DNA from 4 places in the Bacillus sp. PK5-006 genome. Region 2 is predicted to be linked to each of the others. Evidence: riboswitches for the same ligand, from Rfam matches in the RefSeq annotation. Region 2 holds a riboswitch; each other region holds the start of a gene.

Region 1 (7,608 bases), 1.3 Mb from region 2:
TTTTGAAGTAAGCCTATGCAGTGATCCGCACATGATGAATATGATTGCAACACACGCCACGGAACACGATTTTATCGTCGCAATCTCCCATTCAGGAGAGAGCAGAGAAATTCTTGACGCCGTACAGTTTGCAAAAGAAAAAGGGGCAAAGGTTGCTTCTATCACCAGCTATCCGAAATCTGAGCTCGCAAAGCGGTCTGACTTTCATCTGCTTAGTTCTTCAAGAGAGACAACCTATCGATCAGACTCCATGATCTCCCGTATCAACCAGCTTGTGATCATTGATGTACTATACGTCACCGCTGTTTTAGAGCTAGGATCAAATGCCATTGAAAACGTGAAACGATCTCGATTAGCCGTAGCTAAAAATAAAACATAAACACAAAAGACCGGAGCTGATTCCGGTCTTTTTTTGTGACTTTTTTCATATTTTCCGTTGACACGTTCCTATCACGTCATGTACATTAAATGAACAATAGTTTATTTCCTACTATTAAATTTAAAAGATAGTATATATACTAACATAATGAAAAGAAAGCGCTTTTTGTAAGGGTTTTCTATATAGGAGGCGGACAACGTGACAAAGAAGATTGGATTCATTGGACTAGGTATTATGGGAAAACCTATGGCACTCAATCTATTAAAAGCTGGTCATACTTTGACAGTTTTTGACCTAAATGAGGAAGCGATTCGATCGTTACAAAAAGCCGGAGCAAAAGGTGCTGTTTCAGCAGCTGAGGCAGCTTCTGAAAGCGATATCATCATCACAATGCTTCCTAAAGGAGAGCATGTAGAGGCAGTCGTTTCAGGTGATCAAGGCATTTTAACGACAGCTGCACCTGGCACTGTCATCGTAGATATGAGCTCAATTTCTCCTGTCACCTCCAGGGCTTTAGCTGCTCTTGCCAAACAGCATCAGGTGGAATTTATCGATGCACCTGTCAGCGGCGGAGAACCGAAGGCAATAGACGGAACACTTGCCATCATGGCTGGCGGCGAAGAATCCATCTTTGAGCAAGTGAAGGATGTCCTGCTTGCAATGGGCACTGAGGTCGTATTAGTTGGGGCAAATGGCAGCGGGACGACAGCGAAGCTTGCCAATCAAATCATCGTCAACTTAAATATTGCGGCCATGTCCGAGGCGCTCGTTCTAGCTGCTAAATCAGGCATTGCCATTGATAAGATGTATGAAGCCATCCGCGGCGGACTGGCAGGAAGTGCCGTGCTCGATGCAAAGGTCCCTCTCATCTTAGAACGAAATTTTGAACCTGGCGGACGCATCGACATCAACTTGAAGGATTTAACCAATGTCATGGAAACTGCTCATGATATAGGTGTTCCTCTTCCGCTTTCTAGTCAGCTGCTCGAAATCTTCCACGCCCTCAAAGCGGACGGAAAATCCGGGCTTGATCATGGCGGCATCGTTCAATATTACGAAAAAATGGCTCATGTCGAAGTAAAGAAAGGATGAGATGGTCATGAAACAAAGCACTGACATACTGAATGCCATTCCGAAAGCAGATTCAAAGGTCATTCAATCAGCATACGAACAAGCACTGAGCAGCTTTCAGCATAAAGTCATTGTATTAGACGATGATCCAACAGGGATTCAAACCGTACATGGCGTCTCTGTTTTCACCGATTGGTCAGAAGAAAGCATTGAGGCTGGTTTTCTTGAAGACAGCCGCATGTTCTTTATTTTGACCAATTCTCGCAGTATGACAGAGAAAGAAACTGCCGCTGCGCACAAAACAATCGCAGCAACCATTGTAAAGGTGGCTAAACGGCTTAATCAGGACTTCGTCATTGTCAGCAGAGGGGATTCTACTCTTCGTGGACACTTTCCGCTTGAAACTGAAGTACTCAAAACGACCATTGAACAGCAAAGCTCCCGCCAGTTCGATGGTGAAATCCTTCTTCCTTTTTTCCAAGAAGGTGGACGCTTTACGATCGACAATATTCATTACGTACAGGAAGGACATGAATTAATTCCTGCTGGTGACACAGAATTTGCAAGAGACCGTACATTCGGCTTTCAATCATCTCATCTTGGAGAATGGATTGAAGAAAAGTCAGAAGGAATGTTCACAAAAGAGAACACTACCTACATTTCGTTAGCTGATCTGAGGGCTTTACGCATTGATCAAATCAAACATCAGCTCATGAGTGTCAAGGATTTCAAAAAGGTGGTTGTAAACGCGGTGGACTATGACGATGTCAAAGTCTTTGTCACCGCTCTCATTGAAGCCATTCAAGCAGGACAGCAGCTGATGTTCAGAAGTGCGGCGGCGCTCACAAAAGTACTTGGCGGTATAGGGGATCAAGCCTTATTAACAAGAGATGCCTTGATACAAGAAGAAAGCCCGCATGGTGGTCTCATTATGATCGGTTCTCATGTGAAAAAAACAACAGAACAATTAAAAGCGCTTGAGCAAAATCAAGAGATGGCTTTTATTGAATTTAATACCCACCTTGTGTTAGAGCCTGATGCCTTTCGCGAAGAAATTAACCGCGTTATTCAGCAAACTGAAACACTGTTGGCAGGTGGTCAATCTGTGGCTGTTTATACAAGAAGAGAACGGCTTGATCTTGGGGATGATCGCCAAGAGGAAGAACTAAAGCTCTCTGTAGAGATTAGTGATGCTGTGACAAGTATTGTCCAGCGTCTCACCATTCGTCCTAAGTATCTTATTGCCAAAGGTGGAATTACCTCCAGCGATATTGGGACAAGAGGACTTAGCGTGAAACGTGCGACCGTGGCAGGTCAAATCAAACCAGGTATCCCCGTTTGGCAAACAGGAGAAGAAAGTAAATTCCCTTTCATGTCTTATGTGATTTTCCCGGGAAATGTTGGGTCAAAGGATACGTTAAAAGAAGCTGTAGACATACTTGAAGGATAAGGCATAGGGGGTGTTTGCGCCCCCTTATGCACCACAAAGGAGGAAAGATCATGTCGTTAGTGTTTATTGGACTTGGCGTTTTGTTATTGCTTTTACTCATGGTTGTCTTTAAGTTAAACGCTTTTATTTCTTTGATTATTGTTTCTTTAATTGTTGCTGTGTTAGAAGGGATGACACCACTAGAAGCGATTGCTTCTGTCGAAAAAGGACTTGGCAGTACGCTCGGACACCTGGCACTCGTTCTCGGTTTTGGAGCGATGCTTGGGAAATTGATGGCTGATTCTGGCGGAGCTCAACGGATCGCGATGACACTTATTGACCGATTTGGCATCGGAAAAATCCAATGGGCGACGATGCTGACTGGGTTTGTGATTGGAATTGCTCTATTTTATGAAACCGGATTCATTATCTTAATTCCATTAGTCTTTACAATCGCTCAAGCTGCAAGACTTCCTGTGCTGTATGTGGGTATGCCGCTCGTCGCTGCACTTATCACCACACATGGCTTCCTCCCTCCTCATCCAGGACCGACTGCCATTGCGAATGTCTTTCAGGCAAACTTGGGACAAACCTTATTGGTTGGGATTATTTTAGCGATTCCTGCTGTTTTAGTAGGCGGACTTCTGTTTACGAAACTATTTAAAAAAGATCAGTTGCACGCACATATCCCAAAGAACTTATTTAATCCAAAGGAATTCACAGAAGAAGAAATGCCTAGCTTCGGCATTAGCATTTTCACTGCTGTTTTGCCTGTATTACTTATGACATTCAGAGCATTTCTAGAAATTTTCTTCCCATCCTCCCCATTGCTGCCAACTGCTGAGTTTTTAGGCGAACCGGCGATTGCACTATTAATCTCAGTGCTGCTTGCCATCTACACGTTTGGGCTTGGAAGAGGAAAGAGCATGCAGGATGTGATGAAGTCCATCACGGATTCTATCGGCTCTATTGCTATGATTCTATTAATTATTGCAGGCGGCGGTGCCTTTAAACAAGTGCTCATTGATAGCGGCGTCGATCAATACATTGCAGGGATCATGCAAGGAAGCACACTTTCTCCCCTGCTTCTGACTTGGCTCATTGCTGCTGTCCTTCGTGTCTCTTTAGGATCAGCCACTGTCGCCGGTCTCACGGCGGCTGGCATTTCTGCACCACTGATTGGCCTGACGGGTGTCAGCCCTGAATTAATGGTGATCGCAACAGGTGCGGGAAGTATTACATTCTCTCATGTGAATGATGCGGGTTTCTGGATTTATAAAGAATACTTTAACCTATCAATGGCTCAAACCTTTAAAACGTGGACATTGATGGTCACCGTGCTTTCACTTGTCGGACTTGCTGGTGTTCTTGTCGCTGATTTGTTCATGTAGGAAATTAAATTGTAAAAACCATTGACTTTTCCCTGAAAACGTTGAATAATTGTGTTTATTAAGAAAATTGAATCAAAAGGTAACCTTATTAAGAGTGGTGGAGGGACTGGCCCTGTGAAACCCGGCAACCGCTGTTCCTAGGAACAGAATGGTGCTAATTCCTTAAGCAAGCAAATGCTTGTTTGAAGATAAGGCAGAGTTCTCACAGTATATGATGCTCTTCCTTATCTAAGGAAGAGCTTTTTTATTTGATTTTTTAACCTGAAGAAAGAAGGGATTCAGCATGACACAAGTACAAACCATTGGAAAGAAAACAACGAAACCGCCATTCCGCGCAGATCAAGTAGGAAGTTTACTTCGTTCAGAGCGCATCAAGGAAGCACGCAAGCAAAAAGCAGACGGTACGCTGACAGCAGAGCAGCTCCGACAAATTGAAAACGAAGAAATTACACGTATTGTAGAGAAGCAAAAAGAAATTGGGTTAGAGGTTGTCACAGATGGTGAGTTCCGACGTGCATGGTGGCATTTTGACTTTCTTGAAGGACTCGATGGAGTTGAAGGATTTGAAGCAGATCAAGGCATTCAATTCCATAACACAACGACAAAAGCTAGAGGGATCAAGGTAACAGGCAAGATCGATTTTACAGATCATCCAATGCTGGAGGATTATCGTTTCCTTCACAGCATCGCTGGTGATCATACGGCTAAAATGACGATTCCAAGTCCGAATATGCTCTTTTTCCGTGGAAAGCTTGAAGAAGGAGTGTATGACAGCTTAGAGGAATTCCACCATGATGTGGCACAAGCGTATAAGAAAGCCATCCGTGCTTTTTATGATGCAGGCTGCCGCTACTTGCAGCTGGATGATACGGCATGGGCAGTGTTCTTTTCCGAAAAAGGCCACGAACAAATCAAAGCCTTTGGCCGAGAAGAAGATGAACTTCGTGAATCGTTTGCAAAGACAATCAATGAAGCTGTTGCCGACCGCCCAGAGGATTTGGTGATCACGATGCACATTTGCCGAGGTAACTTTAAATCGACATGGGCAGCTGAAGGTGGTTACGAAGCAGCGGCAGAAACAATTTTTGCCGGCTTAGATCTTGATGGTCTCTTTTTAGAGTTTGACGACGATCGTTCTGGCGGATTTGAGCCCCTTCGATATGTGAAGAACCCAAACCTTCAAATCGTACTAGGCCTTGTCACTTCAAAATATGGAGAGCTTGAGCCAGTTGAACAGATTAAAAAACGCATTGAGGAAGCGGCTCAATATGTGGACATTAACCAAATCTGTTTGAGTCCACAATGCGGATTCGCCTCAACAGAGGAAGGCAACCTGTTAACAGAAGAGCAACAATGGGAAAAGCTGCGTCATGTGATTGAGATTGCTGATCAAGTGTGGAAATAGGCGAAAACTTACAGAAAAAGCTGACCTTCATAATAAAGAACCGCTTTTTTAAGCGGTTCTTTATTTTTTGTCATCTCAATCAACTTGATATTAAGTTTAATCGTATTACTTCTATAGTTGAGTTTAAGAAGATATTGAACATACGTTATCTTCTTAAAAACCATTTTTATACTCATAAGTTGTCTAACAAGTTAAGTGGATTGATACATTCAAGTCATCTTCCTAGCCAGAATATCTCCTACTGAAAATCCACCCCAATTATTAGAAATTACAATACTGCTTTTTCCATCGTTCCCTCAAGCAAACCTAAAAGTGTGACTATAGTTTATGGGGTCTCGAAGCTTTGGTTTAAATATATCGGTGAAATCAAATGCTAAGGCAACTCTTTTTCATACCAACTCATTGCCCCCTACAGGTGGTACTAAAAATTCGTTAAGATCCCTGCCTCCTCAATGATATTCACTTTATTAGATAGAGAGTATCGATATAAAAACTTGTCAAAAATTTATTGATCTAAATTAAAAAAATAAGAAAAATGTGATATTATGACTTCCGTTAGGGTATTAACTTGAAATTTAATACATAAATAGAAAAATGATTACAAGAATAAAGTTTATAAAACTACTCTTCTTGTTGAGTTTAGTAATGTAGTTATTGCTAATGGACATGTATTATAAACTTGTTTTTTCATACCTTAACACTTTATGAAAGGAGTGTACATTCATGGCTAACTTATGATGAATGTTATTTATATAATGATTTCGCCAAAGAAAATAAACTATCCGTCGATAGGTAATAAAATTATAAACCATACCCCCATTACACCAGCACAGGTATTCAAATTATTCATTCCATCCTTTAGAATTCTCCGTTGAAGAGTTTATGGAAGTTATGATGAAATCGGAGATATTCCAACAAGTATGGATACAAACGAGCCAAAGCCACAATCTTGGTAACTTGTTAGAAATTACTGAAGAATATGATACAGATGTTCAAACTTGTATCGAAGACCTGGAAGCATTGAGTAAACAATTAATTGAAAAGGAAGTTGTATATGTAAAATGAATAAACTTAACAACGATATTTTAGAAAACATCTATAAAAACATTTCAACTAAGAGAAGCAAAACAATCGTTAATTACATTGCAATGCTAATGGCACTAGCGAGAGATAATGAACTAAACGAGGATGATTTAATTAATTGGATTCACAGCAAATTAAGTGAAATAGGATATTTTCAAGAAAAAAACCGTTTATTTACTCAAAACAAATTAGATGAATTTGTCTTAGAGTTTATTGAAGGAAGAGCACTATTATATGATGATATCAGCATAACTGAAACAAAACAAAACGAATATGTCATCAGTAGCAAACTGTGGTACAAAAAGAATCCACCTGAGAGTTTTTTTTATTTTGGTATTGACCCTGAAGATTTTTCGAACTATGCACAAAAAATTGCTCAAATAAACGCCGAAAAACTAGGCATCTCAATCCATTTTTCTGAGGATCAAGCTCATGAAAAAGAAATAGCCCATATCCAGCTGTCAAAAAAATGTTCTCTTTCAGAAGAATTGATAATAACTCAGCCAAGTTCAAAAGACTTTTCGTGGTTAACATGGTTTTTTAATGAACATTGGGGTGGAACGACTATGGTGTCTAAAGGGACAACTTATAATGTTTTAAATGAAAACATTTTGTTGGCTAAACGTGGAGATTATATAGTAGGAATATTAGTTTACAAAATATTCAAAGAAGAGGCAGAAATCCTGACTTTGGAGGCTCTAGAAAAGTACCATGGTGTTGGAAGTAGATTACTTTTTGAGTTAGAACAAAATCTAAAAACACAAAATATACACTCTATTAATTTAATCACTAGTAATGATAACTTAAATGCAATTAGGTTTTATCAAAGAAAGGGATATTCTTTCAAAAA
Region 2 (7,608 bases):
AGCCTACACCGATGATGAGGTCATTGCCTTCTTTTACGAGCTCTGTCAGCCCTTTTTCATATGTATCAGTTTCTGCAATTTCTCTATAATCAAATTCAATGCCAAGCTCATCACGTGCTTTTTCTAATCCTTTAAATGATGAATCGTTAAATGATTGATCACCAAGACCGTCATCTGTGAGCATAACGCCAATATGCTTCGCAGTTGATTTTGGCGCCCCTTCCTGTTGATTACCGCATGCGGCGAGCACCATAAGCATGGCTGCCATCAGAAGTAATGATATTTTCACTTTCATCCAAAAACACACTCCTTTTATCATCCTTACTCCTTTTTTATCGGATTTGAGGGGCGTTGTTTCAATGATATAGTGAAGGTTTTTCATGACTTTTTTCATAGAAAAAATCCATTATTTAAGACAAAAATAAAAAAGTGAGCAAATGCTCACTTTTTCTCGTATGTCCAGCCTTCTTTTTGGTAAACTAGATCATTTTTCATGAGATGACCTAGTGCTCGTTTAAAGGCTGCCTTACTCATTTGAAATCTTTCGCGGATATCCTCTGGATCACTTTTGTCTCCATAAGGCATGGCACCGTTTCTTGTTCTCATATAGGTTAAAATTTCTTCTGCATCGACAGATAATGCATCCTGTTTTCTAGGAAGCAGAGAAACGTTTACGGTTCCATCCTCTTTCACTGCAATGACGCGTCCTGTAACGGTCGATCCTAATCTTGGCTCTTCCTTTCGTTCCGTGCGGTGAATAAACCCTCGCACGCCTGTATCTGTCAGCATAAAGGAACCTGTTGCAATTAAACGATAAATGGTTCCAGTGATTTCTTTGTTCATTAAGGTTTCTGGTGCCTCAGTGAACAATTCACTGATCACGTCTTCTGTGGCTGGTTTTGCGAACATTCTGCCGTAGCTCGTGACTTTCAGCATACAGTAGAGTTTGTCTCCTTTTTTCGGCCATGCTTCCTCAAAAGGCGGGAGATGTTCTGTTGCAACAAGTGCATCCTTTGACAGCCCAACATCGACAAATGCGCCCATGTCTTCTACCACGTCCACGACTTCTACCCAGCCGTATGTATGTGCGTTAATTGTAGGTATTTTCATCGTGGCAGCGAGTCTTTCTTCATGATCTACATATAAGTAGACCTCTACTTCATCTCGGTCACCAATATCTTCTGTCATTTCACTGCGGTGTAAGAGGACCGAATCTTCACCGTCTGTCAAAAAGTAGCCGTATTCCATTTCATTCTCTATTTGCAAGGTCAGTTGCTCACCTGGTCTCATGTTCTCTTCCTTCCTATCTGCCCATAAAAGAGCGTTCGTTCATCTTTTGATTCACTCTATTCTACTATACTTCTCCCCGCATGAACATCTCTAGTTCTGTTAGCTAAAGTGGACAAATTGGACACGATTTATACGGCTGGCGGCTGTACTCTTTGATAAAGTTTTCTTCTTCTGCTATTTGCATGATAAAATAGACGCAATATCTAAACTTGGAGGTCATGTGTGATGGCAAAAGAAAGCTCATTTGACATTGTATCGAAGGTTGAACTGCCTGAAGTGCAAAACGCTGTTCAAGCAGCACTGAAAGAAATTAAAAACCGTTATGATTTTAAAGGAAGTAAAAGTGATATTTCTCTCGAAAAAGAAGAGCTCGTTCTCATCTCTGATGATGACTTCAAACTTGAGCAGCTAAAAGATGTGCTTGTGACAAAACTGATCAAACGAAATGTTCCAACTAAAAATATCGATTATGGAAAAACTGAGCATGCCCTAGGCGGTACAGTGCGCCAGCGTGCGAAGCTCATCAGCGGGATTGATCAAGACAACGCCAAAAAGATTAACGCGCTTATCAAGCAGTCTGGCATCAAAGTGAAATCACAATTTCAGGATGACCAAGTGCGTGTGACAGGGAAAAATAAAGATGATTTACAAGAGGTGATTTCTCTTATGCGCAAGGCTGATTTGCCGATTGATGTCCAATTTATAAATTTTCGATAAATTTCAAATTTTCCATTGATTATTTCTGCATTTTTCGTTACAGTTGATGGAAGTTCAATTCATTGACATGTTCATATTGCTTTCTTATCAAGAGAGGCAGAGGGACTGGCCCTGTGAAGCCTCAGCAACCGGTGTAGTAGAAATCTATTTTCTATGACCAAGGTGCTAAATCCAGCAAGCAACTGCTTGGAAGATAAGGAGAAGAATTACGATACAGCCAAAAAGTCTTCTTCTTATCAGAAGGCTTTTTTTGTTACATAGAAATAAGGAGGAATACAATGGGCCTATTACAAGACTTACAAAACCGCGTACTGATAGCTGACGGAGCGATGGGAACACTTTTATACTCTTACGGCATTGACCGCTGCTTTGAAGAATTAAATTTATCGAAAGAGGATGAAGTGAAACGCGTGCACGAAGCATATGTGCAGGCAGGCGCTGACATCATCCAAACGAACACATATGGTGCGAATTATATTAAACTATCCCGCTACGGCTTAGAGGAAGAAACGAAACGCATCAATACAAAAGCGGTACAAATTGCAAAAGCAGCCGCAGGCTCTGCTTATGTACTCGGAACAATTGGCGGCATTCGGACGTTTAACAAAAATGCCTACTCTATAGAAGAAATCAAACGAAGCTTTAGAGAGCAGCTGTACATCCTATTAAATGAAGAACCTGACGGATTGTTGCTTGAAACGTATTATGACATAGAAGAAGCAAAGGCTGTTCTCCAAATTGCCCGCAAAGAAACGACTCTTCCGATTGTCATGAACGTCTCTATGCATGAACAAGGCGTTTTGCAGGATGGTACCCCGCTGAAGGATGGTTTATCTGAGTTATCATCTCTTGGTGCAGATGTTGTCGGCATCAACTGCCGGCTGGGCCCTTATCACATGATTCAGGCACTAGAAGGCGTTCCACTTTTGGAAAATTCGCACTTATCTGTCTATCCTAACAGCAGTCTCCCCTCTCTTGAAGCAGGCAGACTCGTCTATGATACCGATAACGATTATTTCCGAAAAAGTGCACTTGAATTTAGAAATCAGGGCGCACGTATTATCGGAGGCTGCTGCGGAACAACACCTCAGCATATTAGCGCAATGGCTGAAGCGGTCAAAGATTTAGCACCGATCACTGAAAAAGAAGTGAAGGTGTTAAAAGAAGAAATCATTTCCATCCAAGATCAGCGCACTGAGCCAGGTCTTGATGAGCTGGCTGTGAAAAAACGATCGATTATCGTAGAGCTTGATCCGCCGAAGAAGCTGAACTTCGAAAAATTTCTCGTTGCTGCAAATGAATTAAAGGATGCTGGCATTGATGCATTGACGTTAGCCGATAATTCTCTTGCGACTCCGCGCATTAGCAATGTCGCTTGCGGCGCATTATTAAAGCAGCAGCTCGATATGCGTTCTCTTGTTCATATCACATGCCGCGACCGTAATTTGATTGGCCTTCAATCTCATTTAATGGGGCTCGACACCCTTGGATTAACCGATATTTTAGCGATCACAGGCGATCCATCTAAAATTGGAGACTTCCCAGGTGCAACATCTGTCTATGATTTAACCTCCTTTGATTTGATTCGTCTCATCAAACAATTTAATGAAGGCCTTTCTTTCTCAGGAAAACCCCTTGGCAAAAAGACCAATTTTTCAGTGGCTGGCGCGTTTAACCCAAATGTGCGTCATATTGATAAAGCAGTCAAACGTCTTGAGAAAAAAATCGAATACGGGGCTGATTATTTTATTTCACAGCCTGTTTATTCTGAGGAACAGCTTGTGAAAATTCATGAGGAAAGCCGCCACTTGGATAAACCGATTTACATCGGCATTATGCCGTTAACAAGCAGCCGAAACGCCGAGTTTATTCATCACGAAATTCCAGGCATCAAATTATCTGATTCTATTCGTGACATTATGGCCAAAGCTGGCGAGGATAAAGAAAAGCAGCGAGCAGAAGGCTTAGCGATTGCCCGCTCTTTATTAGATACAGCCTGCGAATTGTTTAATGGCATTTATTTAATTACTCCTTTCCTTCGATCAGATTTAACAGCAGAACTGACCACCTACATCCATCAGAAAGAAAAGGAGTCTAACGTCCATGTCAACTATCACTGAACAGCTCAAAAAACGCATCCTCGTCCTTGATGGGGCAATGGGCACAATGATTCAAAACGCCAACCTGACAGCAGAGGACTTTGGCGGAGAAGAGTATGAGGGCTGTAACGAGTATTTGAATGTGACAGCCCCTCACATCATCTCTAAGATCCATAGGGAGTACCTCGAAGCAAATGCTGACCTCATTGAAACAAATACGTTCGGCGCGACAGAGCTCGTCCTTGATGAATATGGGCTTGGCCATCTTGCCTATGAACTCAATGTTCGAGCTGCGCAGCTTGCTAAGGCTGAAGCAGATCGTTTCTCTACACCGGAGCAGCCTCGTTTTGTTGTAGGCGCAATGGGCCCGACAACGAAAACATTATCTGTGACAGGCGGCACAACCTTCAGTGAGCTCGTCAGAAACTATGAAGAGCAGGCCCGCGCTCTGATTGACGGAAAATGTGATGCCCTTCTTTTAGAAACAAGCCAAGATATGCTGAATGTAAAAGCTGGATTCAAAGGGATTCAGGAAGCCTTTCAGCAGACGGGCATTCAATTACCACTCATGGTATCAGGAACAATTGAACCGATGGGCACCACCCTTGCTGGTCAGGATATTGAAGCCTTTTATATCTCTCTTGAGCATATGAAACCCATCAGTGTGGGCCTTAACTGTGCGACTGGTCCAGAATTTATGACAGACCATATCCGCACGCTCTCCTCCATCGCAAAGTCAGCGGTGAGCTGCTATCCGAATGCTGGTCTCCCAGATGAAGAAGGCCAATATCATGAATCCCCTGCCTCTCTTGCTAAGAAAATCGCCGCCTTTGCAAAGGAAGGCTGGTTAAATATCGTCGGCGGCTGCTGCGGGACTACACCTGCGCATATTCAAGCATTGTCAGATGAAGTACGCACGCTTCAGCCGCGTCGTATCAATTGCGAATCACCGCAGCATACCGTATCAGGAATTGAGCCCCTTATTTATGAGGATTCGATGCGTCCTCTTTTTGTAGGCGAACGGACCAATGTCATTGGTTCTCGCAAATTCAAACGGCTCATTGCGGAACAAAAGTTTGAAGAAGCAGCAGAAATTGCTCGTGCTCAAGTGAAAAATGGCGCTCACGTCGTTGATGTGTGTCTCGCCGACCCAGACCGTGATGAGGCAGCAGACATGGAAGGCTTTTTACAAGAAGCCATGAAAAAGGTGAAAGCTCCTTTTGTCATTGATTCAACGGATAAACACGTGATTGAAAAGGCACTCACCTATTCTCAAGGGAAAGCCATCATCAATTCCATCAACCTTGAGGATGGCGAGGAACGCTTTGAAGAGATTCTTCCTCTTGTGAAGCTATATGGCGGTGCACTTGTTGTTGGCACGATTGATGAAATAGGAATGGCCGTGACAGCAGAACGAAAGCTTGAAATTGCTGTACGTTCTCACGATTTGCTAACGAAGAAATATGGAATTCCCGCAAGTGATATCATTTTTGATCCGCTTGTCTTTCCCGTAGGCACTGGAGACGAGCAATATATTGGCGCCGCTGAAGAAACGATCAAAGGCATTAAAATGATCAAGGAAACCCTGCCCGAGTGCCTCACCATTTTAGGCATTAGCAACGTATCTTTCGGACTTCCGCCTGTTGGCAGAGAAATCTTAAATGCCGTCTATTTGTATCACTGCGTGCAAGCAGGGCTTGACTATGCCATTGTCAATACAGAAAAGCTTGAACGCTTCGCTTCCATTCCAAAGGAAGAAATCAAACTAGCTGAAACCTTGCTTTATGAAACAAATGATCAAACACTAGCTGAATTCACCCAATTTTACCGCGGCAAAAAGAAAACGGAGAAAAAACCAAAGGTCTCCTTATCACTTGATGAAAGGCTGGCACTCTACGTCGTCGAGGGAACGAAAGAAGGTCTCATCGATGATCTAGCCCTTGCTTTGGAGCATTATGAATCGCCGCTTCATATCATCAATGGCCCGTTAATGCAGGGCATGGCTGAAGTTGGTCGTCTTTTTAATCAAAACGAACTGATCGTAGCCGAAGTGCTCCAATCGGCAGAGGTCATGAAAGCATCTGTTTCGTTTCTTGAGCAATATATGGAAAAGCAGCATGCAAGCGGGAAAGGAAAGATTCTTCTTGCGACTGTAAAAGGAGACGTCCATGATATCGGGAAAAACCTTGTCGACATCATTTTGAGCAATAATGGCTTTCAAGTGGTCGACCTCGGTATCAAGGTGACACCTCAAACATTGATTGAAGCTGTGCAAAAGGAAAAACCAGATATGATTGGATTATCAGGCTTACTTGTAAAGTCCGCACAGCAAATGGTACTAACCGCTCAGGATTTACAAAAAGCAAACATTTCTGTTCCTATTTTGGTCGGCGGTGCTGCCCTTTCTCGTAAATTTACAAAAATGAAAATTTCGCCTCATTATGATGGGCCTGTTCTTTATGCAAAAGATGCTATGGACGGACTGTCATTAGCCAATGAGTTAAAAGCAAATCCACTGCAATTTCAAACAAAGCCGCCAGAAGAGCCAGCGGCACCTATCAAGGAGAAAGAAGGAAAGCAGCCGAAAGCTGTCATTGAATTACTAGAAAAACGCGCATCTCTCCCGCAGGCACCGGTATTTACACCAGAAAATACCATACGCCATTATGTGAGAGACATCGATTTGCATCATATTATGCCATATGTGAATGAACAAATGCTCATTGGTCATCATCTCGGTTTAAAGGGAAAGGTCAAAACCTTATTAGCTGAAAAGCACCCAAAAGCATTGGAATTAAAACAGCTTGTCACAGCTCTTCTAAACGAAGGCAGAGAGAAAAACTGGTTTGCGCCAGCATTTGTGTATCAATTCTTCCCTGCCAGTTCAGACGGAAATGATTTGCATATTTATGATCCCGAAGAACCTGACCGCATCATTGAAACGTTCCAATTTCCAAGGCAGGAGAAGCTCCCGTACCGCTCTATTTCTGATTATGTACGGAAAAGTGATGAAAACAAGAAAGATTATATTGCCTTATTCGCCGTCACAGCCGGCGCGCGTATACGTGAAGTCGCGCAGCAATTTAAGCAGGAAGGAGATTATTTAAAAATGCATGCTGTCCAAGCTCTGGCACTTGAGCTTGCAGAAGGATTAGCTGAAAGAACCCACCAAGTGATTCGTGACAAATGGGGATTCCCTGACCCAGTCGATTTTACAATGGAAAAGCGATTCCAAGCGAAATATCAAGGACAGCGCTATTCCTTTGGTTATCCAGCGTGTCCAAATCTTGAGGACCAGGAAAAGCTGTTCAAGCTGCTTCAGCCTGAAAAAATCGGCATCCATCTGACAGAAGGATTCATGATGGAACCTGAAGCATCTGTTTCTGCGATCGTCGTTTCCCACCCTGAAGCTCGATATTTTAATGTTCATTAAGACTAGAACCTCCGTCATTGGGGGTTCTTTTTTGATACACGCTGAGAGGAAAAGGATCTTCCTTTTCCT
Region 3 (7,608 bases), 1.8 Mb from region 2:
CTTTTGTACGTTTTTATTATGAGCGAGATTTGAAAAAATACACAAAAAACCTCGCTTTGGTAGAAGCGAGGTTGAAATGTTGTTACTCAGATACAGGCAATACTGCACCGTCATATTTTTTGTCGATGAATTCTTTGATTTTATCAGAGTGAAGAACTTCCATTAATGCCTTGATCTTATCTGATTTTTCGTCACCTTTGCGAACCGCAACGATGTTTGCATATGGGTTGTTCTTTGTTTGCTCAAGTTCGATTGAATCTTTTTTCGGATTCAATTTATTTTGGATCGCATAGTTGACGTTGATAAATACAGCATCGCCTTCACTGTTTTCATAAGCTTTCGCAGTTAATTCAGGCGCGATTTTTTTGAATTTTAGATTCTTTGGGTTTTCTTTAATGTTCTTTACTGTTGCGTTAATTGTATCAACCTTTGGATCAAGCTTGATGACACCAGCATTTTGCAGCAGGGCAAGCATACGGCCTTGCTCAGCTACGTTGTTTGTCATGATGATTGTGCCGCCGTTTGGAATATCTTTTACGGATTTGTATTTCTTAGAGTAGATACCGAAAGGCTCAAGGTGAACCGCACCAGCACTCACTAGGTTATAATCTTTGTTTGATTTATTTTCTTCGTTTAAGTAAGGGATATGTTGGAAAAAGTTCGCATCCACTTCTTTTTCAGCTAACGCTTTGTTGTACATTTTATAATCGCTAAGCACTTTCACTTTTAAATCGTAGCCTTTTTCTTTTAGAAGTGGTTTTGCTTCTTCAAGAATTTCGGCATGCGGCGTTTTTGAAGCGGCAACCGTAATGGTTTTGCTTTCACTTGCGTTATTAGATGAACCGCACGCAGCTAAAATACCTGCAAATGCTAGAAATAGTGCACTTAAAATCAATTTCTTCATCAATAAATCCTCCCTTAACGTTTATCAATTTTATTTGTAATCAAATCACCGATTATTTGAATAATAAAGACGATGATCAGAATAAACACAGTAGCTACAAGTGTGACATCTGTATTACCAGATTGGTATCCTTCCACATAGGCGAGGTCACCAAGTCCGCCTGCTCCAATTGCACCTGCAATCGCAGTAGAGCCAATTAGAGCAATCGCTGTTACGGTAATACCTGAAATAAGGGCTGGCAATGATTCTGGCAGCAATACTTTGAAAATGATTGTTGACGTTTTTGCTCCCATTGATCGTGCTGCTTCAATGACCCCTTTGTCTACCTCACGCAGTGCAATTTCGACAAGACGTGCATAGAATGGAGCTGATCCTATGACAAGGGCAGGGAGTGCTGCATTTGGGCCAAGAATCGTATGCATTAAGAATTTCGTGAACCCTAGTAATAGAATAATTAAAATGATAAAAGGAATCGATCTGAAAATGTTGACGACAGCGCCGATGACAGCATTGATCGGTTTATTTTCCCAAAGACCGCCTTTTCCTGTAAGGAAGAGCAGGAGTCCTAGGATAATCCCGATTGCAAAGGCAAATGCCAATGAAATCAGTGTCATATACACCGTTTCACCTGTTGCACTCCAGATGACGTCTAAATCAACGTTCGGAAACCATTTCTCAAACATGTGTCATCACCTCGATTTCAACCTGTTTGCTTTGGATATAGGCGATGGCTTTTTCTACCTCAGTCTCTTCTCCATTAATGTGGATAAAGAGTGTTCCAAACGCGCCTTCCTGCGTTTGAGAAATCTTCCCTTGAAGGATATTCACATCGACATTAAAGGATCGAATGATTTCAGTGATCAGCGGCTGCTCGGCAGAATCTCCGATAAAGGACAACCGTACGACCTGACCTTCTTTTACTCGTTCTAAGACGTGCTCGATTGTTTCTTTCGCTTCCTCTGGTTCTGCAAGCTGTTTCACAAATCGTTTCGTCATTTCTTCCTTCGGTTGTCTGAAGACGCGTAATACTTCGCCTTCTTCGACAATGCGTCCATTTTCCATGACTGCGACGCGATGACAAATTTTGCGAATGACGTGCATTTCGTGTGTAATGAGCACAATCGTGAGCCCTAACCGTTTATTGATATCCGCCAAAAGCTCAAGGATCGAATCAGTCGTTTGCGGATCTAGCGCAGATGTCGCTTCGTCACATAGAAGAACCTTTGGATCATTCGCTAATGCTCTCGCAATGCCGACACGCTGTTTTTGCCCGCCGCTTAGCTGAGACGGGTATGCATTTTCTTTTCCTTCTAAACCGACCAATTTAATCAGTTCATTCGCACGCTCTCTTCGTTTCGATGTCGGTACACCTGCGATCTCAAGCGGGAACATAATGTTTTGTCTCACCGTTCTTGACCAAAGCAAGTTAAAGTGCTGGAAGATCATGCTGATTTCTTGTCTTGCTTTCCGAAGTTTCGCATTCGATACTTCATTGATCCGGTTGCCGGCCACTTCAACAATTCCTTCTGTTGGCAGCTCCAGACCGTTTAATAGGCGAATAAGCGAGCTTTTCCCTGCACCGCTATACCCGATAATTCCGAATATTTCACCTTTATCAATATCCAAGTTGACGTCTTTCACGGCATCAACATTTCCGCTTTTTGAATGATACGTTTTTGATACATTTTGTAAATGGATCACAGTCTGATCACCTGCTTTCTTGCTGAATCTATAGGTTTCCATCACATACGTTATTTATTCTTCTTTCTGTCATGACTCTAGCCTGGCGCCAGGTCAGTAAAAAAGACCTAACTGCAACGCAAGCAGAAAGGCCTTTTATGTCAATTACGCCTTTCTCTCATCTTTCAAAGCGCTGCGGCTTTGAGTGAATTGGCACCAATTTCAGCTATGCTGACGGTTGCCGGGTTTCATAGGGCACGTCCCTCCACCTCTCTTAATAAGAGAAAATATGTTGTTTTATGTGATGTTCATGTTTTTACTAACGTAGAATATCATGCTACCCGAGATATGTCAACGCTGTAAATCGCTAATTTCCAAGTAAACAACTACGTTATCATTTTTCGAAAAAAACCGTTCGTCAGCCAAAGCACTGCCTCTAGTCTAAGGAGCGCACGGAATGACCCTTTCACTTTGACTTGTCCTCTGCTGATTAACTGCTGTAAGGACATATCTCCATCTAATAATTGAAGAATTTCTTTCCTCTCACCATAAAAGATGAGATCCGATAACTCAATTGCAGGTAGTTTCTTCACTTCACCACGTTCATCCACAATCAATGTACAAGAGTCAGTTTCCGCCTCAAATGTAATCTTCAAGGATGATGATGAGAGCAGCGGCTTTAATAATAAACGCTGCCCTGTGTTACCATGGGCTTTCACATTTTCCACATGTATAACCTCCCTGTCATTTGGTTATACATAACATTTCTCTACAAACATCTTCTTGTCCTTTATAAATAACTCGACAAATTTTCAAATGAATTTCTTGAAATATGACAAAAAACCGCTTTATTTAGCGGTTTCGATCATTTCATGAAGATATGGAACTGAATGAAAGGCATAGCCTTTTTGCACCAATTCACCTTTTTTAAACAGGAGAAAGCAAGGAACACTCTCGATTTCAAATGCTTTCGCAAAGCCTGGTGAATAGTTTAAATTGTTTTCGTAAAATGGTACATCCGGCTGCATGGCGTCTACGACTGCCAGCATTTTCTTAGCCAGCTGGCATGTTCCGCAAAACGGTGTATATAAGTATAAAAGAAATAAATCGTCCTCTATCTCCTTGAATTCGTGTTCTTCAATTTCTTTCATATACGTCCACCCTCATAAATATTTCGAATGAACATCAATGTTTGCAGCTAATAGGATAGATGCAATGTGGGCTGACGGTGAAGCGGCCACTTCGCGGTACGTTCTGTCGACAAAAAGATGAAGTGCTTCAGGGAATTCTTTTCGAAATTGCTTCCGCAGTTTGTCGCCTGCATCGTCACTGTCAGCTAATATGTAAACGTCTTTCCCCACTAAATCGTCCACAAGCTGATCCAGCTTCGATGTACTGATCGTGCCATTGGTGCAAATGATGGTAACAGGTTCACTTATGACTTCTTTTAGCTTTTGTTTGTCTGTTTTACCTTCTACAATGATGACCTTTTCTATCTCGACATTCATCACGATCACCCGGCCCTTTTGACGTTGATTCACTTCTTCCTTAGATTACAATCTTTCATTCAGGTTGTAAAGATTGAGCGCCTCGTCATCAAAAAGACTGCAGCTTCTGTTCACTGCAGTCTCATCTGTGATTAGCACCAGCCATTTTCATCGTCACAGTCAACATATTTTTCTGTCCCATCGGTTAATGTGTCCGTTAAACGATAAAAACGATTTTGATCATAGGAATATCCCGATTTCAGCTCATATTGGTTTTCACTAATCATCGTGCCAATCTCTTCATTTTGATGATAAAGCACCATGCCGCTTTCTTTGAATCGTCCAGTGACATGCTCTGTTATATCCACGTGTTCTTTTTGAAAAGACAAATTGGACACCCCCCATAAAGGTAGAGTGTCCAATTTCTCATGAATTAGTCTTCTTTTGTCATTTCTTCATATTGCTCAGCCGTCATTAAGTTCTCAATTTCAGAAGCATCAGCTGGTTCTACAACGATCATCCATGCTTTTTCGTATGGAGAGTCGTTGACGAATTCCGGGCTGTCATCCAGCTCATCGTTCACTTCAACGATTGTGCCATTGATCGGTGCATAAAGTTCAGAAACGGTTTTCACTGATTCTACACTTCCGAAAGGCTCGTCCGCTGTGATTTTGTCTCCTACTTCAGGAAGCTCAACGAACACGATATCGCCCAGCTCAGATTGAGCAAAATGCGTAATACCGATACGCACCTTATCTCCTTCTACTTTGACCCATTCATGTTCTTCTGAATAACGTAAATCTTTTGGTGTGCTCATTCAATACCCCTCCAGTCTTTTCTTACAATCTATATTGAAGATACCACAATCTGAATGAAAGTTACATCATTTCCAGACGCTTTTAAATGTATCTTCATTAAATCCTACCGTGACTCGTTTTCCGTCTGTTGTAATCGGGCGCTTAATCAGCATTCCGTTAGACGCGAGTAATTCTAGCTGCTCGTCCTCTGACATTGCAGGAAGTTGATCTTTTAGCTGCAGCTCCCGGTATTTTTGTCCGCTTGTATTAAAGAATTTCTTCAGCTCTAAACCGCTTTTTTCGTAAAGGGCTTTTAATGTTTCTTTATCAGGCGTCTCTTCGACGATATGTATGCTGTTGATGTCTTTATTGTGTGCTTCCAGCCACTTTTTTGCTTTTCGGCATGTACCGCAAGATGGGTATTCATAAAAATCTAAAGCCACCATTTTCACCTCCTGCAAATAGTGACAACATTTTATCACAAAATATTTTAAAAACCTAAATGTATGCTTACAAAAAGGTGCGGAGTAGTATCCGCACCTTTTAAGCCATCCTTATACGATATATTTCTCTGCTTCAAAGATTCGTTTTGCCACTTCGCGCTTTTTGGCGATGACATTGATCGGCGTAAATCTTGTCAGCTTGCGAAGGGCTGACAGGCTCATGCGGAGTGAATCTCCTTCCTCCATCGCAATCAAGGATTCTTTTGCATGGGCTTCAATCTTTAAGAAAGCTTCCTGCGTGAAAATTTGTGTGTAAGCAAGCTTTTGTTCATTCTTTTCTGCCCCTGTTGCAGCGATTGCCTTTTCTGTACGCAGAATCGCTGATTCAGCAGCAAAAATTTCATTGACGATATCGGCTATGTTCACAAGAATTTCTTGCTCTTTGTCTAAGGCTTTCCCGTATTTCATGGCTGCCATACCAGCCACCATTAAGGCGATCTTTTTCGCATGGGCGAGCAAATATTTTTCTTGATCGAGCGGCTGATCGCCTGGCTCTTCCGGCATCATCATCATTAGCTCTTCCTGTAAGGTTTGCGCTTTTTGAAGCAGCGGAAGCTCTCCTTTCATCGCTTTCTTCAAGAATGTACCTGGTACAAGCAAACGGTTGATTTCGTTTGTCCCTTCAAAAATCCGGTTAATTCGTGAGTCGCGATAGGCTCTTTCGACCTCGTATTCTTGCATGAATCCATATCCGCCGTGAATCTGCACGCCTTCATCCACAATATAATCTAACGTTTCAGAGCCAAGCACTTTACAGAGAGAACATTCAATCGCATATTCCGCAATGGATTGGGCAATTTGTTTGCCGTCTTTTTGCTCTTCATCACTTAAGAGCCCCATTCGCTGTTCAAATAATCCAACCGTACGGTAAACAGCACTTTCCATCGCATAGAGCTTTGCTGACATATTGGCTGCTTTTTCACCAATTAAGCTGAATCGAGAAATTGGTGTTTTGAACTGCTTACGCTGGTTCGCATATTCTGCCGACAATTGAATGACGCGCTTTGATGCACCGATTGTGCCGACTGCCAGCTTATAGCGCCCAATATTCAAAATGTTAAACGCAATCACATGACCTCTGCCAGCTTCACCGAGCAAATTCTCCTTCGGTACTTGGGCATCTTCAAGAATCAATGTTCTTGTCGATGATCCTTTAATACCCATCTTTTTCTCTTCAGGCCCCGTTTTGACACCTGGAAAATCCTTTTCGACGATAAAAGCAGAGAAGTGTTCACCATCAATCTTGGCATACACAACAAAGACATCGGCAAATGCGGAGTTTGTGATCCACTGCTTTTCTCCATTGAGGACATAATGGGTACCTGCTTCATTCAGAACTGCTGTTGTTTTTGCTCCAAGGGCGTCAGAGCCTGATCCTGGCTCAGTGAGTGCGTACGCCGCAATGGTTTCACCAGAGGCGAGTCCAGGCAGGTACGCTTCCTTTTGCGCTTGATTCCCGAAGAGCACGATCGGCAGAGAACCAATACCGACATGAGCACCATAGGAAAGTGAGAAGCTTCCTGCTCTAGCGAATTTTTCAGTAATGATAGCGGAACTGACTTTATCTAATCCAAGCCCGCCGAATTCCTCAGGCACATCAGCTCCAAGCAGCCCAAGCTCACCAGCCTTTTTGAGAAGCCTGACCGAATGCTCGAACTCATGGTTTTCAATTTGATCAATATGCGGAACCACATCTTGTAAAATATAATCCTCTGTTGTTTTTCCAATCATTTGATGTTCATCAGAGAAATCCTCCGGTGTAAAAATATGCTCATAATTCGTCTCATCAATTAAAAAGCTTCCACCCTTTTTTACATCTTCCAATGCTTTCATCCTGATTTCCCCCTTTAGATCAATTCAAAAATGCCTGCTGCTCCCATGCCCCCGCCGATACACATTGTGACAATGCCAAATTGCTCGTTTCGCCGTTTCATTTCATGAATCAGTGACAGCGTTAGTTTCGTTCCTGTACAGCCGAGCGGATGTCCGAGCGCAATTGCCCCGCCATTGACATTCACCTTTTCCTCATCAATTCCTAAATGACGAATGACTTGAATTGCCTGAGAGGCAAACGCTTCGTTTAATTCAAACAGGCCAATATCCTTCAGCTCAAGTCCAGCGATTTTCAGCGCACGCGGAATGGCTTCGACCGGACCGATCCCCATCACTTCAGGCGGTACACCGCCAACAGCAAATGCTCTGAATTTAGCGAGCGGCTGAAGAGAAAGTGAGGATGC
Region 4 (7,608 bases), 210 kb from region 2:
AAGTACTCATTTTACCGATTGAGAAAAAAGCGAAATAAAAAAAGAAGCCAGGGGCTTCTTTACAGATTGTTGACAAAGGGCTAAAATGATCTCTATTTTAGCCCTTTGTCTTCTTTTCAGCGTGATAGAATACCTTTGCAGTCTAGGAACGAGTACCGGAACGCAGGACTAACGCCGAATGCGAGGGATTGCCTGCACGCTGAAAAGGAAGCCAGCGGCTTCCTTTTTATTTAGTCTTGATGATCATATAAATGCTTTGCACGCAGCCCTACATGTTTGAGCATATCAATGCAGACATCTTTCTCTTCTTCGCTCAGGACACTGATCATCTCATGAATTTCTTTCGCATGATCTGGGAAGATGTCATCAAGCAAAGCTCGTCCCTGCTTGGTAATATGCGCAAATGTCACTCTGCGGTCTTCTGCACAAGCCTTGCGACTGAGAAGTTCTTTCTTCTCCAATTTATCGACCACATACGTGATGCTGCCGCTTGCAAGTAAAATCTTATCACCGATTTGCTGAAGCGGCTGATCACCTTTATGATATAGCAATTCTAGCACAGCAAATTCAGTTGGATTCAGCCCGTGCTTCACAATATGTTTGTTCATGTGATGATTAATTGAGCGATAGGCACGTGATAATACAATAAATAGTTTCAATGATTTTTCAACATTATGATTTTCCATTTTTTATCATCCTTTATGAAATGCAACCTACTAATGTGACATTAATAAACAATAAGTAAAATGTCAACATTTTGATCCATCTTTAGCATGAAAATGAGACCAGAACGAATCACCTAATTTTTTAAAAATCACACAAGTCATCGTAATAAAGATAGGTTCAATGCTATAATAAGTCTATTAGGTAATACGTTGGAGCGATGAATGATGAGTATACTGAAAGGGTTTTGGAAGAAGATCAGGCTTTACCTTATTTTGGTCATGCTTCCAACCCTAATCATTAGTTATTTTATCTACGAAAAAGAAACTGAAAAAATCGATTTAAAGAACAAACAAACCGCTACACTTATGTTAAATATTCACAAAAACCAAATGAATTATTTAATAAGTGAGACAGAAGCGAGATTAACTTCCCTTGCCATGGGATTTGACCAGCCGCTTGAGACGAAAAAAGTACAAAACATCCTAGAGAAAATCTATAAACAAGAACCTCGTTTTTCAGGTCTGTATCTCCTAGACAAAAAAGGAAATGTAACAGCAAGCACCACCCCGTTAAAGGAAAAAATCAACCTATCATTCAGAGATTACTTTAAACGCATTCAAGTGACCAAGCAGACCGTGATCACAGACAACTATGTGAGCCGAATTACAAAACAGCGGATTCTCTCCATTTGTGTGCCTGTTCTCGATGAAAACGAAGAGGTCACCAATGTACTGATTGCCGCCATTCAAATTGATTATTTAAGAAATATTATGAATGTATTGAACCCTGATCTTCATTTTAAGATGCTGAATCAAAATGGACATGTTGTATTTACAAGCGGTCCACAGCCAGTACCCGAGGGCGGCAGCACCGTGTCTACATATTTAGATGAAAACAGCTGGAAGCTGGAGGTCTTTCCGCAGCGTGCTTCAACTAGTGAAGTGCTGTCTGTGATGCTCATCCCTTTATCCAGTGCGTTTATTTTATTAAATATTTTATTCACACTCGTCCAATATATCGTGTTAAGGCGGCAAACTCAGCAGGAGCGTCATGAAAATGAAGCGCAAAAGCTTGAATTGATCGGAACACTCGCAGCAAGTACAGCACACGAAATTCGCAACCCATTAACAGGGATTAGCGGATTTATCCAGCTATTGCAAAAGAAGTATCATTCAGAAGAAGATCAGCTCTATTTTTCTGTCATCGAGGAAGAAATTAAACGGATCAACCAAATCGTCAGTGAATTTCTTGTATTAGGAAAACCAACGGCAGAAAAATGGCAGAATAACTCTGTAAAAGAAATTGTAAGTGAGATCATGCCGATCGTTTTCTCTGAGGCAAACCTTTATAATGTGGAAGTGGATTTGCAAATCAATACGATTCAAGATGTGGGCGTGTATTGCACAAAGGATCATATTAAACAAGTCGTTTTAAATGTAGCAAAGAACTCTTTAGAAGCGATGCCAAACGGCGGTCACTTGAAGATTGTGATCGAAGCTGAAAAAGAACATGTCATCATTAAAGTAGAGGATACAGGTGAAGGCATACCAGAAGAGATGTTAAAGCACATCTTCCTCCCCTTTATTACGTCGAAGGAAAAAGGCACAGGTCTTGGGCTTGTCGTGTGTAAACGAATCATTTCGATGTATGGCGGAACAATTGATATTCATAGCGAAGTGAATAAAGGAACGACTGTTATGATCATGCTTCCTTCTGCTCACTCAGCATAACTGAAGATGTCAGCCGGTTTTGCTTATGCAAGACCGGTTTTTCATGTCAATAAGAGGGGCGGTTCACAGATAAAAGACTCATTTGAGACACAAGATCATGAAAGGAGGGGGCAGATTGTTTCTCATGAAAAAGAAGATGCTGATACTCATTCATCAGGTTGTCCAGTTCTTGACTATATTTAATTGTCTTCTCACCAGTGTACCCTTCCACTTGAGCAGCTTCTACCATTTGTTTTCTCTTCTCATCAATGGACATCAGCAATTGTTCTTTCCTTACATAAATATTCATGATCTCAGCTCCCGCAATGAATTCGACTGTCTATGCTCAAAATGATCCGACACCAAAATTATACTTTATTTGTAAATTAAATTAAATATGCTTATTTTATTTAATTTTTTACAGCCTAAAGACCTTTTACCCAATCAAATTTGGGGGTAAACTTCAAATTTGGACAGGACTGACACATTGATTAAACAGAATTTTATCCTATACAGAAGATCAAAATCAACTATTTTCTTTCTCATTTTATGTCTAATTTCCTAAAAAAAAGCTGATCTTCCGCCTCATGCGGAATGATCAGCTCTATCATTAAACCGTTTCTTCCTCGTAAATCGGCACCCAGCCCTCAGTTGTGACAAATATGCGAACTGCGACCACTTTGCGGTCCTCTTGAAGTGTAAAGTAATGACGAATGTTTGGCGGCACAGAAATTAAATCACCTGGATTCAATCTCACATCAAAAAAGACGCCATCCTTGCCTTGAATAGCAAAGATTCCGTGCCCGCTCACAATAAAGCGTACTTCATCATCTGTATGGTGATGCTCACGTTTAAAGTTTTGGAGCAGCTCATCAAGATTTGGAGTGGCATCAGACAATGAAATGACATCCTGCGCTTTGTACCCTCTTTTTTCAGAAATACTTTGGATTTCCTTTTGGAAAACAGTCAAAATCTCTTCCTTTTCCTCATCGGTTAAATCATACTTTTCTGATAAACGGTTTGGCAGCTTTTCAATATCCCAGTGCTCATAAATGACCCCTTGGTTTTCTAAATATGATGCTACCTCTTGTTCGTTCTCAAGTAATGTGTTCTCTTCGTTATGAATCAAAATCGTCGCCATGTGCTTTTCCTCCTTTTTATCTTACAAGCTGCTGTTGATAAAGCGCTAATTTTAAGTGATAGCTAAATAAAAATTCATATGCTTCTAATACTCGTTTTGCTTCAAAGGCTGTTTTTCCCCAGACCGTGATGCCATGATTGCGAATGAGTACAGCACCAGATGACGCCTCTAGTGTCAGATGTTTGGCAAATTGCTCTGCAAGCTGCGGAATATGAGCTGGATTTTCAATAATCGGAATCGACACTTCTGCATCCTCTTCCCAATAACCAAGCGCTTTGATGATTTCGTTGCCTTTAAAACGAATCTCTCCCTTATCCCCATACAGCTCTGACATCACATTATTATCGATTGTATGGACATGGAGGCAGCAGCCTGCTTTCGTCCGTTCATACACGTACGTGTGAAGCAGTGTTTCAGCTGATGGTCTAAGCGGCTCGTTCGGATGATGGGGCTGGCCTGCTGCATTTACTAGCACAAAATCTTCGTTTGTTTCTTTTCGTTTATCTTTGCCGCTTGCCGTCACCAAAAACGTGATTGGATCATCCGACACCTTGATCGATAAATTACCGCTTGTTCCGAAAAACCAATCTCTTTGGGCCAGTTCCCGTTTAACGTCTGCTAGCTCCTGCCAGCGTTTGCTCTTTGCGTCTGCCATTCCTTCACTTCCTTTATTTGAACAAATTGCGCGTGTAGATCAATAAATGTTTCATACTCCTTATGTACGAGCCCGAGCTCTTGACATTCATTGAGCAAGTAGTCTCGTGCAAACGTAAGATCCGCATGCTTCGCCGCCTCCACATCAGTCACTGAATCTCCGATCATGATGATGAAGTCATCCTCACGAGTCAGCTTTCGAATGATTGAGGGCTTGCAGCATCCACAGCCATTTTGACATTGCGTATCGCAGGCATGCGGCCATTCAATCTGAATATGGTCTTCCCCAAATGATGCATGGTTGCAATAAATATCGTCTCGATCGACAATTCCTTCGAGGATAGGGTAGACAAAAAAGTCCATCCCCCCGCTAAGTACATAGAAAGGAATATCTGCTTTTTTTACCTCATACACAAATTGCTTAAATCCTTCTCGAATCTCTGTATCCTCTAAAATAAATGATTGAATGGCATCCTTCTGATCACTTGTCAGCAATTGAAACATTTGCCCGACGCCTTCTTGAATGGTGATTTCCTTTGACAGGACACCATCCTTCAGCTTCGTCCATTCACTTGGTGCAAACTGTTTCATGATGCGGATGATATTATCATTTTTTGTAATTGTTCCATCAAAATCACAACATACAATTGGTTTTTTCATTATTCTGCTACCCTTCCCCAAAGATCAAGTGCCGCTTTTAAGTCTTGGCAGGAAGCCGCCTTATCTTGGATGGACTCTTCATATATCACGGCATCAATGATCGAACGAAATGCCTGCCCTCCGCCGATGGCTCCCCGCGGATGTCCGTGAATGCCTCCACCTGCATTTATCACATGATCAATTCCAAAATCTTTGATCAATACTGGAACCATTCCTGGATGAATGCCTGCTGACGGGACAGGGAATGTTTTTTGAACCGTATCCTCTTTCACGCAAGCTTCATATATTCCAAGGGCATCTTTTTTCGGAAGTGCAACCGACCCATAAGGTGAGGGGAAAAGGCTCAAATCAGCGCCAGCATATCGATTTAATTTGCCTAAAAGAAGAGAATGCGAGAATCCATATTCAGGAGAGGATGTCAAAGCACCACTCACAGCGGGATGCGCCATAATCGGCAGTGGAATGTCTGGGTCCTCAGCTAGGCTTTGCATAACATCCAGGCCGTAAGCAAAGACATTGAATAAGAGCGCATCTGCCCCAAGTTCAGCGGCCTTTCTCGCCCGATCCTTCAGGTCAAAGGTTCTGCCCGTTAAATTGACAGCATACAGCGTGCGGTGTCCTGTCTCTTCATAGGTTTCTTTTAAAATCGCTTTTCCTTCTTTGATTCGCTCTTCAAAAGGAGCTAATGGACTTTCAAATAAAATTTCATCGTCTTTGATGAAGTCAACCCCGCCTAATGCCTGTAAACGGAGCTGCTCTTTTAAATCCTGCATATCACGGCCGATAACGCCTTTAAAAATACTCATCAATAATGGACGATCAAACACATTTACCTTTTTTCGAATGCCATCAATTCCAAATACAGGTCCTGGCAGGCTTTTTTTAAATTCTTCAGAAAATTGGATATCGACTAGCTTCACTTTTCCGTCTAGTGAAAGCTTTCCAAAAATCGTCGTGAAAACAGCTGGTAAATCAGCTGAAAAGTTTGCCTCAGGATAAGCAATCGTCACCTCTGATTGATAAAGACCATTTTCGGCTGGAGCAGCCTTTTCTAATACTTTTTCAACTCGGCCTTTATGCTTTTGAAGCTGCTCCTTTTTGAGCTGCGGCAAATCCGTCCATGATCCAACTGTTAAACCAAGCGCGATCTGCTCCGCTTTTCGATTTATTTGTTCATCCTCTCGATGTGTTAATACGTATGTTGCCAGTAATTCACTCACTAGGAATCCCCTTTCGATTGCGTCATGCATATGTTCAATAAAAAAAACCTCTTCAAGTGCTTCTTGAGCGCCTTAAAGAGGTTGTTTCGTGTCATTCGTCCGAATCTTATCTCTCAGCGCTTGCTGCAAGAATTAGCACCGTGCTTCATGGAAGTCGGTTGCCGGGCTTCATTGGGCTAGTCCCTCTGCCTACTCTTGATAAGAATATTCAATTTTCTTAAATATTGCCTGAATTATCGCACCATTTTTTTATGTTGTCAATGGCTTTTTTTCAAACAGATTCAAGGCAGCGATGCGCTGAGCAGCTTCTTGTAACCGCTCCTCACTTGTTAGAAGCCCTGCTCTCACGTACCCTTCACCGTGAGTACCAAAGCCATTACCTGGCGCAACAACAACATGTGCCTTCTCTAATAATAAGTCAGAAAAGGCTTCAGATGTATATCCTTCCGGCACCTTTAACCAAGCAAAAAATGATCCCTTTGGTGCACTGACTTCCCAGCCAATTTCTTTGCAGGCAGCAATCCACACATTCCGCCTTTTCTCATATCGATCATTTTGCACCTGTACGCACGTTTGATCGCTTAATAGGGCTTCCGCTGCTGCATCTTGAGTGGCTTTAAACAGGGAGACAAACAGATGATCCTGATAAAGCTCAATGGCTTCAATAACAGATGAATTTCCAGCTGCAAATCCTACTCTCCACCCTGCCATATTGTACGTTTTAGACAATGTGTAAATTTCTATTCCCGTCTCTTTCGCTCCCTCTATTTGCAGAAAGCTGAGCGGCTTTTCTCCATCAAATCCAATGCCGCCATATGCAAAATCATGGACAACACATAGCTTGTGATCTTTCGCAAACGTAACGGTTTCTTCAAAAAATGAACGGCTTGCCGTAGCCCCCGTCGGATTGTTGGGGTAATTTAAATACATTAATTTTGCCTTTTTCTTATCATCTTCAGGCAGCAAATCGTAGTCAGGTAAAAAATCATTTTTTTCAAGAAGTGGCATGGTTACCATATGCGCTCCAGCAAGCACAGCGCCTGACCAATAATCAGGATAGCCAGGATCAGGGACAAGAAGCGTATCACCCGGATTCAGCAGGCATTGCGGCAGCTCAACAAGCCCTGCTTTCCCGCCAAATAAAATCGCAATTTCCGTCTTTGGATCAAGTGTGACGCCATATTCTCTTTCATAAAAAGCGGCAGCAGCCTTTTTTAATTTCGCTGTTCCACGGAATGAGGAGTATTGATGATTTTCAGGTTTTGCTACCGCTTTCTGCATGGCTTTTACAATGTGCGGAGGAGTTGGCTGATCAGGATTTCCCTGCCCCAAATTAATGATATCTGCCCCTTCCTGCACTTTTTTCTGCACCTTTTGGACAAGGGACGCAAAAAATTGTTTCGGTAATTGTTTCAACACATCTGATTGCTGGAATTCCATTTCTTCACCTTCTATTCAAGTTACGTGACAATACAATCACTGTAATGGATTGTTTTATGAATTGTAAAGCAATTTTGAAAAAAGATTGACATGTAAAGCAACGCTCTGATAATATCTT

Evidence for each region. Region 2 has a riboswitch for S-adenosylmethionine ahead of M1D84_RS13540 (bifunctional homocysteine S-methyltransferase/methylenetetrahydrofolate reductase). Riboswitches for the same ligand answer to the same signal wherever they lie in the genome.
Region 1: linked by a shared signal. The riboswitch ahead of M1D84_RS00865 (5-methyltetrahydropteroyltriglutamate--homocysteine S-methyltransferase) and the one ahead of M1D84_RS13540 (bifunctional homocysteine S-methyltransferase/methylenetetrahydrofolate reductase) in region 2 are both predicted to bind S-adenosylmethionine.
Region 3: linked by a shared signal. The riboswitch ahead of M1D84_RS03800 (methionine ABC transporter ATP-binding protein) and the one ahead of M1D84_RS13540 (bifunctional homocysteine S-methyltransferase/methylenetetrahydrofolate reductase) in region 2 are both predicted to bind S-adenosylmethionine.
Region 4: linked by a shared signal. The riboswitch ahead of mtnW (2,3-diketo-5-methylthiopentyl-1-phosphate enolase) and the one ahead of M1D84_RS13540 (bifunctional homocysteine S-methyltransferase/methylenetetrahydrofolate reductase) in region 2 are both predicted to bind S-adenosylmethionine.

Annotation. Positions count from the first base shown of each region.
Region 1 is NZ_CP096414.1:180,379-187,986, reverse strand. It holds gene M1D84_RS00885 (MurR/RpiR family transcriptional regulator) at 1-379, shown strand, start outside; gene garR (2-hydroxy-3-oxopropionate reductase) at 578-1,471, shown strand; gene M1D84_RS00875 (four-carbon acid sugar kinase family protein) at 1,479-2,900, shown strand; gene M1D84_RS00870 (gluconate:H+ symporter) at 2,951-4,270, shown strand; SAM riboswitch class I at 4,353-4,465, shown strand; gene M1D84_RS00865 (5-methyltetrahydropteroyltriglutamate--homocysteine S-methyltransferase) at 4,554-5,675, shown strand; gene M1D84_RS00860 (GNAT family N-acetyltransferase) at 6,737-7,608, shown strand, end outside.
Region 2 is NZ_CP096414.1:2,596,218-2,603,825, forward strand. It holds gene M1D84_RS13525 (BMP family lipoprotein) at 1-295, opposite strand, end outside; gene M1D84_RS13530 (CvfB family protein) at 442-1,290, opposite strand; gene M1D84_RS13535 (YajQ family cyclic di-GMP-binding protein) at 1,516-2,007, shown strand; SAM riboswitch class I at 2,089-2,207, shown strand; gene M1D84_RS13540 (bifunctional homocysteine S-methyltransferase/methylenetetrahydrofolate reductase) at 2,286-4,127, shown strand; gene metH (methionine synthase) at 4,111-7,539, shown strand.
Region 3 is NZ_CP096414.1:759,812-767,419, reverse strand. It holds gene metQ (methionine ABC transporter substrate-binding lipoprotein MetQ) at 83-904, opposite strand; gene M1D84_RS03805 (methionine ABC transporter permease) at 919-1,587, opposite strand; gene M1D84_RS03800 (methionine ABC transporter ATP-binding protein) at 1,580-2,605, opposite strand; SAM riboswitch class I at 2,760-2,868, opposite strand; gene M1D84_RS03795 (SCP2 sterol-binding domain-containing protein) at 2,971-3,312, opposite strand; gene M1D84_RS03790 (thioredoxin family protein) at 3,433-3,735, opposite strand; gene M1D84_RS03785 (toprim domain-containing protein) at 3,748-4,092, opposite strand; gene M1D84_RS03780 (YusG family protein) at 4,224-4,460, opposite strand; gene gcvH (glycine cleavage system protein GcvH) at 4,505-4,888, opposite strand; gene M1D84_RS03770 (arsenate reductase family protein) at 4,955-5,311, opposite strand; gene M1D84_RS03765 (acyl-CoA dehydrogenase family protein) at 5,423-7,204, opposite strand; gene M1D84_RS03760 (acetyl-CoA C-acetyltransferase) at 7,219-7,608, opposite strand, start outside.
Region 4 is NZ_CP096414.1:2,382,030-2,389,637, forward strand. It holds gene motB (flagellar motor protein MotB) at 1-38, shown strand, start outside; gene M1D84_RS12320 (MarR family winged helix-turn-helix transcriptional regulator) at 231-686, opposite strand; gene M1D84_RS12325 (ATP-binding protein) at 891-2,396, shown strand; gene M1D84_RS12330 (aspartyl-phosphate phosphatase Spo0E family protein) at 2,443-2,685, opposite strand; gene M1D84_RS12335 (1,2-dihydroxy-3-keto-5-methylthiopentene dioxygenase) at 2,986-3,516, opposite strand; gene M1D84_RS12340 (methylthioribulose 1-phosphate dehydratase) at 3,533-4,171, opposite strand; gene M1D84_RS12345 (2-hydroxy-3-keto-5-methylthiopentenyl-1-phosphate phosphatase) at 4,135-4,830, opposite strand; gene mtnW (2,3-diketo-5-methylthiopentyl-1-phosphate enolase) at 4,830-6,050, opposite strand; SAM riboswitch class I at 6,154-6,255, opposite strand; gene M1D84_RS12355 (pyridoxal phosphate-dependent aminotransferase) at 6,300-7,490, opposite strand.